One region of the Aneurinibacillus baijiui genome, then DNA from elsewhere that is predicted to be linked to it. Evidence: predicted binding sites of a transcription regulator. Region 1 holds the regulator's gene; each other region holds the start of a gene.

Evidence for each region. The regulator Rex, encoded in region 1, represses fermentation and respiration genes when NADH is low (regulators of the CRP and FNR family bind a similar motif). The targets are predictions, from matches to a motif close to TTGTGAAATATTTCACAA.
Region 2: AB3351_RS03010 (DUF1641 domain-containing protein) is a predicted target of Rex. The motif match lies at 2,255-2,272, and genes of this name have one in related genera.
Region 3: hcp (hydroxylamine reductase) is a predicted target of Rex. The motif match lies at 2,868-2,885, and genes of this name have one in related genera.

What each region holds. Positions count from the first base shown of each region.
Region 1 covers NZ_JBFTXJ020000003.1:393,486-399,993, reverse strand. Annotated here, with positions in the region: gene AB3351_RS08435 (hypothetical protein) at 1-516, opposite strand, end outside; gene AB3351_RS08440 (AAA family ATPase) at 1-2, opposite strand, end outside; gene AB3351_RS08430 (cell wall elongation regulator TseB-like domain-containing protein) at 684-1,163, opposite strand; gene AB3351_RS08425 (hypothetical protein) at 1,310-1,489, shown strand; gene AB3351_RS08420 (amidohydrolase family protein) at 1,574-2,872, opposite strand; gene AB3351_RS08415 (redox-sensing transcriptional repressor Rex) at 2,894-3,511, opposite strand; gene dinG (ATP-dependent DNA helicase DinG) at 3,627-6,470, opposite strand.
Region 2 covers NZ_JBFTXJ020000001.1:623,443-629,950, reverse strand. Annotated here, with positions in the region: gene trhA (PAQR family membrane homeostasis protein TrhA) at 44-697, opposite strand; gene AB3351_RS03015 (AAA family ATPase) at 786-1,529, opposite strand; gene AB3351_RS03010 (DUF1641 domain-containing protein) at 1,595-2,182, opposite strand; gene AB3351_RS03005 (hypothetical protein) at 2,605-3,111, shown strand; gene AB3351_RS03000 (hypothetical protein) at 3,310-3,783, shown strand; gene AB3351_RS02995 (response regulator transcription factor) at 3,890-4,573, shown strand; gene AB3351_RS02990 (sensor histidine kinase) at 4,570-5,922, shown strand; gene AB3351_RS02985 (hypothetical protein) at 5,976-6,209, opposite strand; gene AB3351_RS02980 (YwiC-like family protein) at 6,250-6,508, opposite strand, start outside.
Region 3 covers NZ_JBFTXJ020000009.1:159,147-165,654, forward strand. Annotated here, with positions in the region: gene AB3351_RS16790 (thioredoxin-like domain-containing protein) at 1-312, opposite strand, end outside; gene AB3351_RS16795 (HAD family hydrolase) at 328-1,017, opposite strand; gene AB3351_RS16800 (sodium-dependent transporter) at 1,163-2,671, shown strand; gene AB3351_RS16805 (MetS family NSS transporter small subunit) at 2,687-2,794, shown strand; gene hcp (hydroxylamine reductase) at 2,972-4,270, shown strand; gene AB3351_RS16815 (cupin domain-containing protein) at 4,399-4,713, opposite strand; gene AB3351_RS16820 (ribonuclease Z) at 4,817-5,731, opposite strand; gene AB3351_RS16825 (DNA-3-methyladenine glycosylase) at 5,766-6,392, opposite strand; gene AB3351_RS16830 (toxic anion resistance protein) at 6,397-6,508, opposite strand, start outside.

The sequences.
Region 1 (6,508 bases):
ATTCCGGCTCACCTCTCTCTCGCGCGGTAATACAGTATAGTACGGAGCCTTGCCGTCATTCAAATAAATATATACATATTGATCGTCCATACGAGAACTTACACTATTTAAGCTGTGTTTCTTTTTAATCTGATCCAATACAGCAGGAATTTTGGAATAAGTATGAAGCTCCATCGCTTCAGCAATCGCAAAAGCATTCTCATCCCAGATTTGTTTTAGATTTTTGTTCGAGGAATTAAATTCTACTTTGACTGGCTTGCCATTGGACTTATCAGAGGCAATCTTCTTTATCTTTTTATAGTCTTCAGCAAACTTGTCCGGATTGTTAAACGACACATCCAAGGTAATCGCATCACGGTTGATAATAATATCATTCACCTTCACACTTTTCATCGCAGTTATTTCATTGGTGATTGGTTTTTTCACAAACTGACTCTGAAACACATACCAACCCCCGAATAACAACAAACTGCTGAACAATACGGATAAAAAGATGGGCAATGCACGTATCTTCATCTCTACCCACCCCTTTCTACTGATGTGATATATAATTTGTATATCACGTAGTATATCATAAATACGTTGAATATGGAGCAAGCGTTTTTTTCCGTCACAAAATAGTCATGCTTAGTAAGAAACAGGCGAAAAATGGAGCGAAGGGTATCCTCGCTCCATTTTTCACTCTATGTGTCGGCCTTTAGCAACTGATATGATTTCAAAAACGTACCACTATACATATCCATATAATAGTAGTGAAGATACTTGCCATCCGCAAACAGAACTTCCCATGCTTTCTTGTTATCCTGCTTCGCCGGAATGATCCGAATGACCTCCATGGCAGGGTGTTCCTTCTTAAGCGAAGTGAGCACTGTTTGACGCGGAACTAAGCGGGACATCTTCTCCACTTCCCCTTGTTCTCCATGAAACCAAGCTACCAGTTCTTCACCGCTCTCGGTTTTTCCTTCGATGACAATATAATCCTTCGTACCATAATATGCATGAACTGCGGTGACTTCACTGATCTGTGTACGTGACAGCGCAAGTTCTTCTCCCTGTTTCTCAATGGCCCGCTTTTGACCAAGAAGGTGAAGATATAAGGCCAATGCCATACACAATGCAAGCACAAGCAGTATGAGGCCTCCATATACCCACGATTTTTTCATTTGTATTCCCTTACCCATATATGTCGTTGTATAGACCAAAATTTTGTTATATTCTCCTGCAAGCCACGGACGCATCAAAAAATGCTAAACATACTGTCTGCTGCACCGGAGATACTAACAGCAAGCGCAGGAGGAGGTGAGCGTGCGTGAAGCAGCCGCACCTTGCGCATCTTTTTGAACAACTACCGGAAGAAGTCGCGAAACTGCTCGCAGACGAGCGAAATCCTTCTTGGATGCTTCTATCCTCTCCATTCCGCTGCGAGGCGGAAGAGGCTTTCGCATCGTTTCGCCAGCCAAACCTTCATTCCTGGATTACTATGGAATAGCCGCAGTGACGGCGACCATTCGCATGTAAATTCCCCTACCTATCCATCTCTTATTATCCCGGTCGCAAGCGACCGGGGCTTTTTTTACTTTTTCTCTAACTGCTCAAACATGCGATTTGCATGCTCAACGATGGTTTCTTCCTCCATCGTAAGACACTTGCCATCTTTAACAAGCTGAACACCTTGCACATATACATCCACTACATCGCGCCCGCTCGCTGAATAGACCACATGAGAAATTGGATCATTTGCCGGCTGGAAGAAAACATTGTGGGAATCCAACATAATAAAGTCGGCCTGCTTGCCCACCTCAAGGGAGCCGATCTGATCTTCCATGAAAATCGCTTCCGCACCGTAAATGGTCGCCATACGCAACGCTTCTGCAGCAGGTACAAGCACCGGATTTTGACGGTGGCCCTTGTGCAGCAGTGCTGCCATTCTCATCTCTTCAAACAAATCAAGATTGTTGTTGCTTGCCGAGCTATCTGTGCCAAGAGACACACAGATCCCCCGCTCCATCATATCCGGTACACGGGCAATGCCGCTGCCTAGCTTCAGATTGCTGATCGGATTATGGGATACCTTTACATCATATTTGGCAAGAATATCAAGCTCCTCATCCGTTAGATGAACAGCATGCGCTACCAGCGTCGGGCGGTTAAATACACCGAGTTTCTCCAAGTGCTCCACCGGACGCGTACCATAATCATCTACATTCTGCTGCACTTCCTGCTCCGTCTCGGACATATGGATATGTACAGGCAGATCAAGTTCATGTGCACGAGCCACAATGCGTGCTACATAGTCCGGTGGGCATGTGTATGCACCATGCGGTGACATCATCGTCATAATGCGTCCGTTCGCCGTTTCATTCCACTTAGCGGCAAAGGCACTCGCCTCTTCAAGCTTCTTCGTCTGCTCTTCCGCTGAACATAAGCCAATCACACCACGGCATAGACGTGCACGTATGCCGGAAGCAGTAACCAGCTCAGCTACCATATCCATATGATCGTACATATCAACAAACGTGGTTGTGCCGGTTTTTAACATCTCTACAATAGAGAGAGACGTACCCCAACGCACATGGTCTTCCGTAAATTGCGCTTCAAGCGGCCACATTTTGGTCTCCAACCATTCCTTAAGCGGCAGGTCATCCGCATAGCCGCGCAAAAGCGACATCGCTGTATGGCCGTGTGTATTAACAAGACCCGGCATAACGATCCGGCCCTGTGCATCGATCACTTCGTCATATGTATCCAGCGCAGTCGGCGTTGCTCCCACATAGGTCAGTACGCCGTCTTCAAATCCAATCGCTCCGTCATAGATGACTTCGTTTTTTTCGTTTACGGTTAGTATTGTTGCATGAATCACGATTGTTTTCATGAAAGAGAAACCTCCATATTTTTATAAATAATATGCCAAGCTATGCAACTCCATCGTGACATCCGCATCATGAACACGGGTGCCTTCCGGTACGCGCAAATTGGTAGGTGCAAAATTCAAAATACCTACGACGCCTGCATGCACTAAAGAATCCGCTACTTTCTGTGCGGCATCTGCCGGCACGGCGATGATACCAATGCGTATGTTCTTCTCCTTCACGACAGCCTTTAATTCATCTAACGGTTGAATGGTTAAGTTGGCGATCTTATTGCCAACTTTCGTCGGATCGGCATCAAAAATAGCCGTAATTTTCATGTTGTCCTTCAAATACGCATTATAATTACTGATGGCATGACCGAGATGCCCTGCGCCGACCAAGAGGACATTAACCTGCCGATCAAGCTTTAAGATGTTCTTGATCTTTTCCACCAGATAATTAACTTCATACCCTATTCCTTTACGGCCGAATTCACCAAAGTAGGCAAGGTCCTTACGAATCTGTGCCGGATTTAAATCAAGGGCTTCACCCAACTGCTGGGATGAAACGGTACGAACATTCATCGCTTTTAAGCTGTTCAAATAACGCAAATAAACAGGAAGCCTCTTTACGACGGCATCAGAAATTTTTGGCACTTTCACTCTCGGTCCTCCCCTTCTTCAACCTACTCCTGTGTAATAGAAAACCTTGCTGCATAACCACAGCCGATTCTGCCTTCCTCTATCTATACGGCAGAATCAACTGCAGCGCGATGCACTACGAAAGCCAATCTGAAATCTCAGGTAAAAGCTGCGTCGTCGGCTTAATTACTACATCTGTTTCCGGCAGTGATTGTAAAAATACCCTGCCATAGCGTGCATCAATTACACGCCGATCATAAATGAGCACCACTCCACGGTCCGTGCTCGTGCGCACCAAGCGGCCGAATCCCTGCTTAAACCGGATTACAGCCTGCGGCACTGACAGTTGCATGAATGCATTTTTCTTCTGCTCTTCAAGCTGCTGGTTGCGCGCTTCGACAAGCGGGTGATTTGGCGGCACAAACGGAAGTCGCACAATCGCCAAGCAAGATAGATCCTCTCCCGGAATATCTACGCCTTCCCAAAAGCTGCTCGTACCAAGCAATACCGAAGCGGGAAGAGAGCGAAACTGCTTGGTTAGCTTGCTGCGACTTGAGCTATCCATTCCATGGCCAAGCACAGTAATCTCTGCTTCTTTTAGCTTTTCTTTCAACGGATCGTACACGCTGCGCAGCATGGCATACGAAGTAAACAGCACAAGCATGCGTCCCTTTGTCGTCATCGCCACCTGCGCTAGTGATTCAATTAACGCAGAAGCGAACTGCCCTTCCACTGCTCCTTTAATATTAGGAATTTCACTTGGAATACACACAAGCGTCTGCTTCTTATAATCAAACGGCGAGGCAAGGACAGCTGTATCAATATTATTTTCTTGCAGCAGATCAGAAAGGCCAAATCGCTCTGTTGCATACTTGAAAGAAGCATTAACACTTAACGTCGCTGATGTAAGAATGATGCTCTCTTTCTTATCAAAAAAGCGTTCACGCAGCGGCACAGAGACATCAATCGGCACACGCTGTAAAAACAGACTTTTTCTTGTACTGCGCGTATCTAATTCGACCCAATATACATAATCTTCATCTTCAACCAACAGCATGTCATGGAGCAGTGACGCATAGTGCTGACAATCATTGACTACACCGTTCAAATCCGTCAGAAGCCCTTTCATCCCCATCGGCACATCTTCCCCGTGAATATCGGCATAAACCGCTTCAAGCTTTCTCCCAATCGTAAGAAGAAGATCTACGCTATTGCGAACAGCAGAGACCACGGCGCGTCCAAAGCGGTTCTGTAAATTCTCCTGCTTATAGCGCATGACGGTATGACCAAGCTCTTCTCCCTCTTTGGCACGCTGATGCGACCATTGATAGAGCAAATTATACATCTCGCGGACCGCTTCCTTGCCTTCACGAATCTGCTGATACGAAGTCTCGATCGTATGCTTTACTTCTTCATACGAAGCTGTACTCCAGCCTCGTACCGCCTCTTCCACCTCTTCAAGCAGGCCTGGGCCACGATCAGGATGCAGTCGATGCAGCATACCTTCCAATTGATACGATGAAATCGTATCGCCCAAATGACGGCTTGCTACATCATCGAAATGATGGGCTTCATCAATAACTGCATAACGATAAGAAGGAAGAATACGATGCTCAGAATTCATATCGGTAAACAGAAGCGAATGGTTGGTAACAATGACTTCCGCCTGCTGTGCTTTGCGTCTCGCCTGATGGTAATAACAGCGCGAAAACCACGGACACTGCCTATTTAGACAGGAATTAGCATCGCTCTGTACCTGCTTCCAATAGGTTTGGCCTCCGGATGGAAGACTGATTTCTTCTACATCGCCTGTCTCCGTTTCCGTAAGCCACACAAGCATCTGAGACTTGCTAAGCTGTACATCATAATTATCGTGCGCTTCCTGGATGCTATGTGAAAACTTCCGCAAGCATAGATAGTTGTTTCTTCCTTTTAAAACAGAAATACGTGGAGCATCCTCGCCAAAAATCGCCTGCATGAGCGGTAGATCCCTGGTATACATCTGCTCCTGCAGTTGAATGGTATGCGTGGAGATTACAACAGTCTCTTCCTGCTCCTTCGCCCAGAAAATGGCCGGGATCAGATAAGCAAGTGATTTCCCTGTTCCCGTTCCCGCTTCTATCATCAGATGGCGACTAGAAGCAAACGAATCATACACCTGCTTCATCATCGTAACCTGAGCGGGGCGAAGCTCAAAACCAGGCATCCATTCCTTTAAGCTTCCCTGTTCACCAAACAGACTCTCAACAAAGGTGTCAAAATCCATTGTTTCCTCTAAAGCACGCCCGTTTTCTTTCTCAATAGCCCGGCGCTTCTTCAGACAGATCTGATGAATCACTTCCAAATCTCCAGCAGGCTCATATGCGCCCCCTCGAATCTTCTGCTGTTCTATATCCGAGAGCAGCACCTCGACATCTGAATGAAACGGGCGGCTTAGCCGCTGCAGATGTTGAATGGTGACAAGCGGCAGTGTCTTGAGCCGCTCTAACAAATGCAGCAAAATAAAAGCCGTCGCTTCCGCATCAGAATCAGCCTGATGTGGACGATCATGTGCAATATCAAGACCGACAGAAAGATCGGATAAACGGTAGCCCTCCTGGGCGGGCAAAAGGAGCCTGGATAGCTCCACCGTATCAAGAAGAGGACCTGTGAAAGGATGATATCCAGCCTCACTGAGTGCATTTTGCAAAAATGATAAATCAAAAAAAACATTATGGGCTACAAAAGCGGCCCCATCTAACATTTTTAACAACGGGGGCAGCGCATCTTCAATAGACGGTGCATCTTCTACCATCTCATTGTTAATGCCTGTTAGCTTTTCGATAAAAGGAGGGATATCGACATGGGGATTAACCAGTGTAGAGAAACGCTCAATGATTTCTCCTTCGCGGACAAGCACCGCGCCGATCTGTATAATCTTATCTCCCTCTTTTGGTCGATTGCCCGTCGTCTCAAAATCGACCACAACAAAAGTGTTCAATTATTTCACCTCAAACTCTTCCGCTTCCTTACTTGTGT
Region 2 (6,508 bases), on a different contig from region 1:
AGGACGGCTCACAGATGAAGCCGTCCTTTTCGTATACCGTCTCCTATACTTGAATGGGCATAACATAGAAAAAGATCATAAAATAATGCAGCAGCGTACCGACCGCAATAAAGATATGAAAAATCTCGTGGAATCCGAATTTATTGGGAATAAAATTGAGTTTTTTCGTTCCGTAAATAATGCCGCCGACCGTGTAGGCAAGTCCACCCAGCACCATCAAAATCATGGCTTCCGTTGGCAAGCTTTCAATCAGCTTGGCAAAAGGAATGACCGCAATCCAACCAAGCGCCACATAGAATACGGTGGAAACCGAGCGCGGTAGTTTCATGAAAAACAGCTTCATGGCGATACCAATAAAAGAAAGCCCCCACACACCCAATAGCATAGCCCATCTCCATGCCCCTTCCAATCCATAATAAAGAACAGGCGTATAGGAACCCGCAATGAGAATGAAAATGGCCATATGATCTATTTTGCGAAGCCATAGCTCTTTTTCGGGGGTGGTTCGTACCCAGTGATATACAGAACTTGCTCCGTACAATAGAATAACGCTCACTCCGAAAATCGTCATGGTGACCAATTTCGACGGATTGCTTTTTGATTCAAGAATAAGAAAGACCAGGCCGACAATGCCTGCAAGAAAGGGTACGAAGTGTGTCCATGTGTTTACCGGTTCCTTCATCTTCAAAAAATTCATCGTAGCAGCCTCCACTAGTATGCTAGTATTCGGGTTCAACCTTTTTAATACTATCCTATTTTATTTTCTGGTTTCAACTAGTACCGCTTTATTCATGGGCGAATAAATCCCGTAGCACATCCTCCCTCCGCTCCAAAAAACGACGTGTAATAAAATAATGTGAAGTCTCTTCGTATGAGATCGGGGCAATCGGCGCCGTGTCAAAAGTAAAAATCTTTGCGCCAGGATAAGCTAATAGTATGGGTGAATGTGTGGCAATAATAAATTGTGCCATGCCCTCTTGCTCCATCTCGTATAACAGCCGTAAAAAAGAAAGCTGACGGGACGGTGACAATGCGGCTTCCGGTTCATCAAGCAAATAGATTCCCTTCTGCTTAAAGCGTTCGGTGAACAAAGAGAAAAACGACTCACCATGTGACTGCTCGTGCAGCGATTTTCCGCCGTAATCTCCGTACACATCATATCCAGGCGCCTCTTTTGCCAGACGATCAATATAGGTTGCAAATGAATAGAAACTTTCCGCACGCAGGAAAAAACCTGCAGTCATTTTCGGCATCCAGGACAAACGAATATATTGTCCGAGCGCTGATTCTGCCGCCTCCAGTTCATAAGAATTATGCCTTGAGCCGCCGCCTGTATTAAATCCGCACCGATCTGCTATTGCCTCAAGCAGCGTGGATTTTCCAGACCCATTTTCACCGACAAAAAAAGTAATCCGTGTGTCCAGTTCAATCTCATCTAATGCATTTATTGTAGGAATAGACAAAGGATATTGCTTCCACTGATGCGAAGAAATTGTCTCTCGCAATAACTTTACGCTTCGCAAATACATACCGTCCCTCCCCCTTATCCAGTTGATTACAAAAAAGCACCCGGCTGTGGGTGCTTTTTCGCTGCTTATTTTACAATTTTCTTTTCCGATAAAATATCAAGGAATGCCTGCGTGAATTTGAGTCCCTTCTGAACAGCAGGGTCCTTCAGCATTTTCATCAGGCCAAAGATCGAGATGGTTTCCCGATTCTGCTCCGCCCGTGCCTGCGCTTCCTTCACGATGGATACGCCTTCTTCCACACGATCTGTTACCGGCGAAGTGACAACCTTTGCTGTATCGAACAGATAGGCCAGCGAGTTCTTATCCGTTACAAGCGGCTCTACCGTGGTTGCAACTTTATCAAGCAATGTCACCATCTTGGCCAGACGCGGCAGGCTTTCAATTAGCACAGTCAAAGCTTCCAAGTTTTCTTTGTTAAGTGCCACTTTAGAGAACTTATCTACGCCTTCTGCGATATAGTTTAGCGAATCCATATCGGTCGCAAATGTAGAAACGGCCGCAATGCCTTGCTCCGCCTTTTCTACTGCATCTTTAATTTGCGGCAATTTGTGGATCAGCGTAGCCAGCGCTTCCTGTACTTCCGGATTGGATAGTTCATTCGCCCACAGGGCCGTGTCTTGCTTGGCAGGTTGGTTGTTCATTTCTGCATCCATTTGTCTACTTCCTTTCATTAAGAAACATTTTGCATAAACCTTCTCGCTGTCTGCTTCCAAAATAAGTATAGCTCGTGATGACTTTCACAATGATACGTTCACAATATCATCTAAGAGAATATGCTGTACTTGATCCGTACAATCTCCTGTACTATTGTAGCGCCATTTGCAAGACAACGGTAGATCGTTTTCAGCCTCTTCCCTAATAAATATATTAGAATTATGCCTACATTGCAAACAACGCTTTGACTTTTTTTGATTTTTGCTAATAAAATGCACAAAAGATGGGCATCATCATGCTTGGAGTTGCTCTGTTTAGTTTGCTGCCATTTTGCACAACCATACGCTCAAATGTAAGAGGTTTATTCCCGTATTCTGGACACACTACATGTATCCTTAGCATACAAAGGGGGCGAACGCCGATGTTCTTTAAACATCATACATGGATGGCGTACTGTATTGTTGGCGCTTTCTGCTTGCTTGTCGTTTTTCCGCTTACTATAGAACTCCAAGAGCCGTCTCAGCTCTCTGCGTTATACAACCGCACACACTCAAGCCTTCCCATGCAGCAAGCATCTCAGCAGTGGCTCGTCGAAATCAAAAAGCCTGCCGGCAAGAAACGCCCCGATACATTGAAATCCCCTGACGCACCGTATGATATATATAACCTTCTCATTAAGAATACAGGCCAAACAGCGGCCCGTGTTCATATCAAAGCGTATCGGGTCCACGACGGTACACCGCTATCTCTGCCTATGCAACCACAATCGAGCCTGCATGCAAATGAAGAAATACAGGCCCGCCTTATGCTTCCTGTCTTCGAAAAAATACGGGACGTGCAAATTATTGTCTCATGGGAGGATGAGCACATACCCCATCCTTCCTCAAAATCGGTGCACACAGAACGATTTCGCTTTCCTCATATGTAGGCGTCTATATACGTTATGGTCCGGGTTCCAACACAAGATGATCAAATGAAGTGATATGCATATTCTTTCCTTCCTTTCCATTTTGACAATTTCCCACACTTTTTCGATATTGCTTCCGTATTGTCTGTCTATCCTACTCTATGTACAAGACAATCGTACAAGAAACAACACTACGTAACAATGAGGAGGAGTCACAGTATGAAGAAAAAATGGTATGCCGCAATGCTAGGAACGGGGTTCGCACTCGCTTCCATGGGATCAGTATTTGCTGCCGAAACAGCACCAGCCACGCCAACGCTAGAACCTGCTGCATACGTTGCACATGGTCACGGCTTTGGCAAGGGAGGTAAAATGCCGAAAGCGAAGCTTGAAGAGTTAGCAAAGCAAAAAGGGATTACCGTTGATGAGCTGAAGGAGGAAATGCACAAAGAGCGCGAAGCGAAGCTCGAAGAATTGGCGAAGCAAAAAGGCATCACTGTTGATGAATTGAAAAAGAAAATGCAGCAGGAACGCGAAGCTAGACTTGCTGAACGCGCAAAAGAAAAAGGGATCACTGTCGATGAATTGAAAAAGAAAATGCAGGAAAAGCGTGATGCAAAGCTTGCCGAGATAGCAAAAGAAAAGGGCATGACTGTCGATGAATTGAAGAAGCAGCTGCCGGATATCGAATAGCTGCCGCATCCTTCAACGCTCCGCTCCAAGGGACATGTTGCTTCCGCATGTCCCTTTCTTTATGCTTATAGAAGAACGGAAAACAATCTATCGGGGGAAGAAGCGTATGTCCTACCATGTATATCTGGTCGAAGATGAAGCGAATCTCAATCGTCTTCTGACCTCCTATCTGCAAAATGAAGGCTGGCATGTCACGTCATTTCTTAATGGTGAGGACGCAAAAGCGGCCATTCCTCAGCAGCCGCATATTTGGATTCTTGATATTATGCTGCCGGATATGGACGGCTTTGAGCTATTGCGCCACATTAAACACGATAACCCTGCCCTTCCTGTCATTTTTATTTCCGCACGTGATGCCGATCTGGATCGAATTCTTGGTCTGGAGATGGGCAGCGATGACTATCTTGCTAAGCCCTTCCTGCCGCGCGAACTCGTTGTCCGCGCCCGTAAGCTGCTTGAGCGTGTATACGGGAAAGCTAAGCGACAAACCGCGCCGGCGCAAAACGTGCTAACCGTCTGCTCCTATACTATATGGGAAAAGGAGCGAAGAGTATGGCAGGGTGAAGAAGCAATTGAACTTACATCAAAGGAGCTTGATTTACTGCTGCTCTTTATCGCACATCCCGGACAAGCACTCTCCCGCGAGCAAATCCTTGCGCATGTATGGGGAGTGGATTATTTCGGTACGGACCGGGCTGTAGACGACTTAGTACGGCGACTGCGCAAGAAAATGACAGACCTGCATATCGAAACGTTATACGGGTATGGCTATAGGATGACGAATATATGAAAAATAAACCGCTTGCCGTTCAGATTTGGCTTGTATTCACCGGAGCTTTGGCACTAATTTTGTGCATTGTTATTCTATTGACGCCTCTGCTTGTACGTCCATTTCTCGTACAAGATACGTATAATCGCATTAACGAAGCGCAGATGCTTCTCGTCAGCAAGCCTGACGACGGGTTCGACTCACCTAAGCGCTTTCGCCAAAAAGAGAACGGGATTGTTAATCACCTGCTGATTGTAAACGGACAATGGTACGCCTCTTCTATGGCCATGACCCAGCTTCCATCAGCGTTTTTGGCCAAGGCTGAAAAACAGGCGCTGCTTCAGACAGAGCCTAGCAAAGAATACAAACAAAAAATCGATAAACGAACGCTTTACTATGTTATCCGCAACGCAGAGGCGGATGGCAGACAATTTTTACTGCTATCCTATACTTGGGATACGTATCATAAGGACTTTATTTCATCTTTTATCCGGCAGTTATTTATGATGGCCGCACTCATTCTGATTGCGAGCTTTCCATTTTCTTATGCGCTTTCTAAGTATTTATCCCGGCCGCTCGTTCATATCGAAAAGCACGTACAGCGCTTAGCAGAACGTGAATGGCACAGGCCGCTTCTACTGGATCGAAAAGATGAAATCGGACGGCTGGCCGCCTCGGTAGAACAAATGCGAAAGCGGCTGATAACACAGGATGAGACACAGCGCGCACTTTTGCAAAACGTATCACACGAATTGAAAACTCCTGTTATGGTCATCCGCAGCTATGCGCAGGCAGTCAAAGACGGAATCTATCCGTCCGGAGACCTGACACAGACGGTAGATGTGATTGAAAAAGAAGCCGAGCGGCTGGAAAGCCAGATCAAACAGCTCCTTTACCTAACAAGATTAGACTATTTGGCAACACAGGAGCGATCTGTACGTCCGGTTCATATCAAAAATATAGTAGAGGAGACAGCACAGCGCCTACGCTGGCGCCGCTCTGATTTGGAATGGGTGATCAATGTTCCCGATCTTTTGATTCCAGGGGATGAGGAGCAGATTCGTACTGCGCTAGAAAACGTACTCGATAACCAGATTCGTTATGCTAAACGAAGCATCCATGTGACAGCGGAGGCACAGGAAGAACCTGCTCACTCCCTTACGCTTCGTCTGGCCAATGATGGGCCGCCAATCCCACAGGCATACATTGATACAATATTTGAACCGTATCGCAAAGGGACAAACGGTCAATTCGGACTTGGTCTTGCCATTGTAAAGCGGATCATGCTGCTCCACCACGGCAGCGTCCATGTCGTCAATGAAAAGACAGGGCCTGCCTTTTACTTGGATTTCCCTTCGCATGACATATAAAAAAAGGAACGGGACGTCAGCATTCACTGCCAATATCCCGTTCCATTTTCTTTCTACTTATCGTTTTTTAGCCGGGTAATGCTCTCCTGCTCACCTTTTTCCTGAAGTAGCACTCGAAACGTAAAATCTGCACGTTGTTCTACCTGCACCACTTGATACGTTTGTCCATTGATCTCTTTCTCATCACCTGAGCGCGGCGGTTCCTCAAATGTATCACTGTTGTATATCACGGTACCGTCACCGGATTTGCCCACTACACCGCTTCTCGAATACGTAAGCATCAGCATCAGATCGCCTCCTCTTCTATGTCTTACCGTTTTATGCTTATCATAAAACCGCTATCAGCGTAATGACAAAGAAAGCGACCGCATTCCCGATCTCATATACCCCTACCTTGAGGATCGATAGCTTCCTGCCATAGAAGACAATGGCCCGAAACAAGCTCGGCACAAAGGCAAGCCCGATCCACCATTCACCAAGCAGCACCCACAGCAGAACAAGTATACTATGATAACTCCACGATACATTGCGGTACAGCAGGCTTGTCTTCTCCCTGATCATTGTCTTCACATAGAACGTACTGCCA
Region 3 (6,508 bases), on a different contig from region 1:
ATACAACTGCCATATCCGCTGTTCTTGATCAATAACAACCGGATGATCGACTCCATAGCGCTGTATCGCACTCTTGATATTATTTATATTCTTCTCATTGTCGAACTTAGCAGAATGTACGCCGATGACAAGCACCGGCTCCGCCTGGTACTTCTCTTCTAACCAGGCAAGATCAGGCAGGACATGAAGACAATTAATACAGCAGTATGTCCAGAAATCCAGCACCACTACATGTCCTCTCAACATGGAAAGCGACAGCGGATAATCCGTATTCAGCCATGATGTATCTTCAGGAAACTCGGGCGCTCTCATGTTGCATTCCTCCTCTTATTTCAGAGAATCTGTTTGTTTATCTTCTAGCCACGCTACGTTCTTCAGCAAGTCTCGCATATCTGTAATACATACGTTAGGGAACACCTGCTTTTTCTTCATCTCGTTATGATTTCCTTTGTACGCGGCGAAAGCAACCCTACCATCCTGTGCGGCCTTCCCATCGATCCAGGAATCCCCCACCATCATCCAACGCTCTACCGGGACATCCGGGTAATGTGTCAGAATATAATCAATGCCTGAAGGAGATGGCTTCAGTGCTGTCATCTGCTCCCGTCCGACAATATGATCGAAGTAATGATCAATCCCCGTCTCCCGAAGTGCTTCCTGTGCCGCCACGCAGGCATTGTTCGTCAATACAACAAGATGGCAATCTCCACATAATCTCTCCAGCACTTCAGTAACATACGGCTCTAGATGGGCTCCATGCATGCCGCGCTTCTCAAATTCCGCCACCGTCTCCCATATGCGTCTCTCTGTCTCCTGCTCCATCTTTCCGGACTGACGTCCCATCTCAATCAACTGGGAAGCGGTGTGATTTTGCCAATCCAAATCAGATTCACACAATCCATCTTTGGCCAATAATTCATATATGGCTTCTTTCATCCCCATAAAGTCGATATTGGATTGCAGCAATGTATTATCCATATCAAAGATCATCCCGTATTTATATCTTTCTTCCTTCATTTTTCCACCTCATTTTTTGTAGTAATAAAATCAGAAAATAATATCCTTTATTTGTAACTAAATTTTCAGATAAATATGTTGCAAAAATCTTAGATTTTTCTTAGAATTAATTTTGCAATAAAATATTATAAGGGGGTTCCCATTTATGGAACAACGAGAACAATGGGGAACAAGGGCAGGCTTTATCCTCGCAGCTGTCGGTTCAGCAGTCGGACTGGGTAATATCTGGCGCTTTCCCTATGTCGCCTATGAAAATGGTGGCGGTGCCTTCCTTATTCCCTACTTCTTTGCACTACTTACAGCCGGAATCCCAATCCTTATCCTTGAATTCGGTCTCGGAAAACGTGGTGGCGGGTCCGCTCCACTAACATTCTACCGCTTATCGAAAAAATGGGAATGGCTCGGCTGGTGGCAAGTAATGATTTGCCTTGTAATCAGTCTCTACTATGGTGCCATTATCGCCTGGGCGATGAGCTATATCAAGTTTAGTGCTACACAGGCATGGGGTGACGATACACAAGCATTTCTATTCGGCGATTACCTCAAGCTTACCGAAAATGTATGGGATATAGGCGGCATGCAGCTTCAAGTACTGCTTCCGCTCACACTTGTCTGGGCGATCGTCTTTATTACATTATATGCCGGCATCAAAAAGGGAATTGAAACAGCCGGTAAATTCATGCTGCCGCTGCTGCTTGTTCTGTTTGCCATTATCGCCATCCGCAGTATAACACTGCCAGGCGCATCGGTCGGCTTAAATCACTTCTTTACACCGGATTGGTCTAAAGTATGGGATTATAAGACATGGCTTGCTGCCTACGGACAAATCTTCTTCAGCTTAAGCGTCGCTTTTGCCATCATGATCACATATTCAAGCTATCTTCCGAAGAAATCCGATGTCAACAATAACGCATTTATTACCGCTTTTAGCAACAGCGGATTTGAGTTATTCGCAGGTATTACCGTTTTCAGCGCGATTGGATTTATGGCGGTACAGAGCAACGTTCCCGTAAGCGAAGTGGCCGCGGGTGGTGTAGGACTGGCCTTTATTGTCTTTCCTAAAATCATCAGTACTCTGCCGGCAATGAACGGGATCTTCGGTATATTGTTCTTCGGTTCGCTGATGCTGGCCGGACTGACATCCCTTATCTCTATTGTAGAGGTTATCGTGGCTGCTTTCATGAACAAATTCTCATTGCAGCGCAGAAATGCGGCTGTGATTGTCTGCATAATCGGCTATTTAGGAAGCCTAATCTTTGCAACGGGGTCAGGCCTGCATTTCCTTGATATCTTCGATCACTTCATCAATAACTACGGTGTTGCGCTTGCCGGCCTGGCCGAAGTCATTCTATTGGGCTGGTTCTATAAAAAGCTTACCGCATTGCGTGAAGAAAACAACCGGGTATCAGACTTTGCTATTGGCGGTTGGTGGGAGATTATGATTCGCTTCGTAACGCCAGCTGTGCTTTTGTTTATTGCTTACAAAAACATCGTGGATGAATTTGCGAAGCCATACGGTGATTATCCATGGGGGGTCATTGCTCCGCTCGGCCTTGGTGTGAGCGTAGGAGCGCTTCTGCTTGGATTACTCTTCACTGTCATGAAATGGCACCGCGTTCCATCGCCACACTATGAGGAAGACAATCAAAAATAAAGAAGGTGAAGCAATATGACAGGAACTGCTATTGCTATGTTCGCATTCGGCGCCATTCTTCTCTGGGGTGGTCTTGCCGTATGCCTAAGCATTGCCATTAGAAAAAAATCGAAATTCCACTAAGCAAGAGAAAAGAGCGCAGATCATGGCGCTCTTTTTTTATACAAATTTGAACACTTTATGACAGCACCATCTTCTGTGATAAGTATCACATGATTTTATTCCCGGCCGCTGTATAGTTGCACCATACGGTTCATCCGGTACGAAGGGATGAAACAAACTAATGGGGGAGGCAGATGTATGTTCTGCTATCAATGTGAACAAACGCCAAGCGGAGGATGTAAAGTTATTGGGGTATGTGGGAAGAACGAAGACATTGCCAGCTTGCAGGATACGATCATTTTTGGCCTAAAAGGTATTGCAGCGTATGCGACACACGCGCGTCAGCTCGGTTATTCCGATCCATTCGTGGATGCGACAACGCAGGAGGCACTGTATCTGACACTCACCAATTCCAACTTCAATATGCAGGAGCATATCGATATGGCTATGAAGGTAGGTCAGTCAACCGTTCGCATTATGGATCTACTGGATCGTGCGCATACAGAGCGTCTCGGCATTCCAGAGCCGATTCGCGTATCACAGAATAAAATTGAGGGCAAATGCATTGTCGTGACCGGCCACAACCTGTTTGCGCTCGAGCAGCTGCTGATGCAGACTGAAGGCAAAGGTATTAATATCTATACCCACTCTGAGATGCTGCCGGCGCACGGGTATCCGCAGTTAAAAAAATACCCTCATCTCAAAGGCAATATTGGCAAAGCGTGGTTTGATCAACGTCGGTTATTTGAAGAGTTCCCTGGGGCGATTCTTGCCACAACCAACTGTGTCATGCCAATCAAAGGCACGTATGCAGACCGTTTCTTCTCTTATGAGGTAGCCGGCTTAGAGGGCGTAACCAAGATCATTGGTGAAGACTTCTCGCCGCTCATTAAGAGAGCATTAGAGCTTCCTGAGGCTAATATTGAATCAGAGCAGACCTTGCTGACAGGCTTTCATCATGAGAGCGTCTTAGGTATTGCACCTGAGATTATTGACGCGGTCAAAGCCGGTAAGATCAAACGCTTTTTCGTTATCGCAGGCTGTGACGCACCGGGCAAGGGCGGCGAATATTATCGCGAACTCGCTACCTCACTGCCTCCTGAAGCAGTCATTTTGACAACATCTTGCGGTAAGTTCCGCTTCAATGATGTAGAGTATGGCACAGTACCGGGTACGAACATTCCGCGCTATATCGACCTTGGACAGTGCAATAACTCCGGTTCTACGGTAAAGATTGCGATGGCGCTTGCCGACGCATTCGGCTGTGAAGTGAACGAACTTCCTGTCAGCATCGTGTTATCTTGGTTCGAGCAAAAAGCGGTCGCCATTCTGCTTGGCCTATTCAGCCTCGGCATTCAGGATATTCGCATCGGTCCAAAGCCGCCAGAGTTTATCACACCAGGCGTTCTGAATGTGCTGCAAGAGGCATTTGGACTGAAGTTAATCGGCAGCGCGCAAGAAGACATGGAGACGATGCTCGCCCTGTCCGCCAACTAATTCTCTTTTTGTTAAAAACGAAGTGCCAAACGCTTTCCTCACCCCTGAGTATCCAGCGTTTGATCCACTTCGTTTTTTTTATGCATAAAAAAAGACGAGGAATCATCTCCCCGTCTCTTCTAGGTCCGTTAACCGCATGATGTATCTTCTCCCACTTTAATTACCAGTAGGCTTGTATCCTCAATGGCTTCCAACTCATGATCTTCCCTTGGATTCATATGCAGCACAATATCCTTGGTTAACTCCACGCTCTCGTCGCCGACGCCAAATCGCACCCGTCCGGATACGACATGGATAATGGCATCACTGGGCGTATGGTGCCGCCCTACTCTCTGCCCCGCTCTGAGCTGCAGGTTAATTACCGCTCCTCTAGAAAACTTCAATACATCAACTTTTCCAACGGCACGACTTTCTAACAAGTTTTTTAACACTGCTGTTTTCATGCATATCCCTCCAGCTGTTAACGCTGTTTATTATCTTGCTATCTACAGCATACAGCCCCGGATCTATACAGTCAGTGATAACGATCACGTATCCGAAAGAGAATTACTCTTTCTCAAAGACAAGACTTGTGTTCATCCGGTCATGCCCAAGCTTTGTCTCCGGAAAAATCCGGCGGGCAGTCTCAATATATTCTTCAGGAGTATGCAACGAAGGACTGTAATGTGTCAGCCATAACTCCTTGACATCACCAGCTTTGGCGAGTGCCGCCGCCTCTTCAAATAGCATATGGCGGTGCTCCTCCGCTTTCGGCAGACTTTCTATATCTCCGTACATCCCCTCTCCGATAAACAGATCGGCTCCCTGAATGAAATCAATCAATCCTTCTATCGGTCGCGTATCTGTGCAGTAGGCTACTTTTAAGCCCTTACGCGGCTCACCAAGCACCATATCTGGGGTAAAGGTACTTCCATCATGCACAATGGTCTCACCCTTCTGTAAACGACTCCAGTACGGCACAGGAATACCCAGCTCAGAAGCGCGTGCCGGATTAAACTTCCTGCCCCGCTCAATTTCCACTGTATAGCTCACACATGGAACCGTATGATACACAGGAAGCGTACGCACGACAAATTCTCCGACATCGTGTACTGTATCTTCCTGCTCAGACAGCTCAACCAGTTCCAGCTCATAGGGAAGATACGGGGCAATCACGGTCATTCCCCGTACCACTTCGACAAGCCCGGGCGGACCCATAAGCAAAAGCGGCTCCTCCCGTCCGGCATTAGCAATGGCGAACAATAAACCAGGCAGCCCCGCTACGTGATCGGCATGGTAGTGGGTAAAGCAGATCGCATCAATGGACTTAAAGCCCCACCCCAACATTTTCATCGTTACCTGCGTTCCTTCTCCGCAGTCAATCAATATCATCTTGCCGTTATATGACGCAAGCATGGCAGTAAGCCAGCGTTTTGGAAGCGGCATGGTTCCCCCGCATCCCAACAAAGCAATATCAAGCATGGTTTATTTTCCTCCAAAAAATAAAAAAACTTCACTACTTCCGCGAGATAAACGGATTGTCCTTTATGTAGAATCGCCACGGATATAATGCCGCTTCTTCTGCATAATCAATATTGACACGCGTCGTTTCCACGATATCGACCTCTTCTGCCGCATCTGACGGCTCCGTAATAAACAGCGCATCGCCGCACAGATCGAAGCCATTATGAGCACGGGTAATGCCCAATGCCTGACACAGCTTTCCCGGCCCGTTCGTAAGGCTGATTTTCTCTCTGGACGTAAGCGATTGACTCCTTCCAAAACGCGCCTGCGCCATAAGGGGTATCCCCTGTACAGGCTCAAGCGCACGGATCAGTACAGCTTCGGGCCTCTCTGCTTCATTCGTTACGGTGTTCACACAATTATACATTCCATAGATTAGATACACATAGGCATAGCCGGGTGGGCCGTACATGACTTCATTACGTGGTGTACGCCGCCCATTGTACGTATGGGCTCCCTTATCTTCTGGCCCAATATATGCTTCCACCTCGACAATTCGTCCTTCACGCGCTATCCCGTCTACGATATGAACAAGATGCTTGCCCAGCAATTCACGAGCTACAATTAGCGTATCACGATTATAGAAGTCTCTTGGCAGCTTATGCAATGTTGCGCTCACCCCATTATCCGAGCCGGCTCGCCTGATCCAGCTTGCCGCCCGTATCCTGTTCGATATGAACCAATGCTTGTTCAACCTGACGTCGCTTCTCGCTGCTTTCCCGCTGAATATGCAGC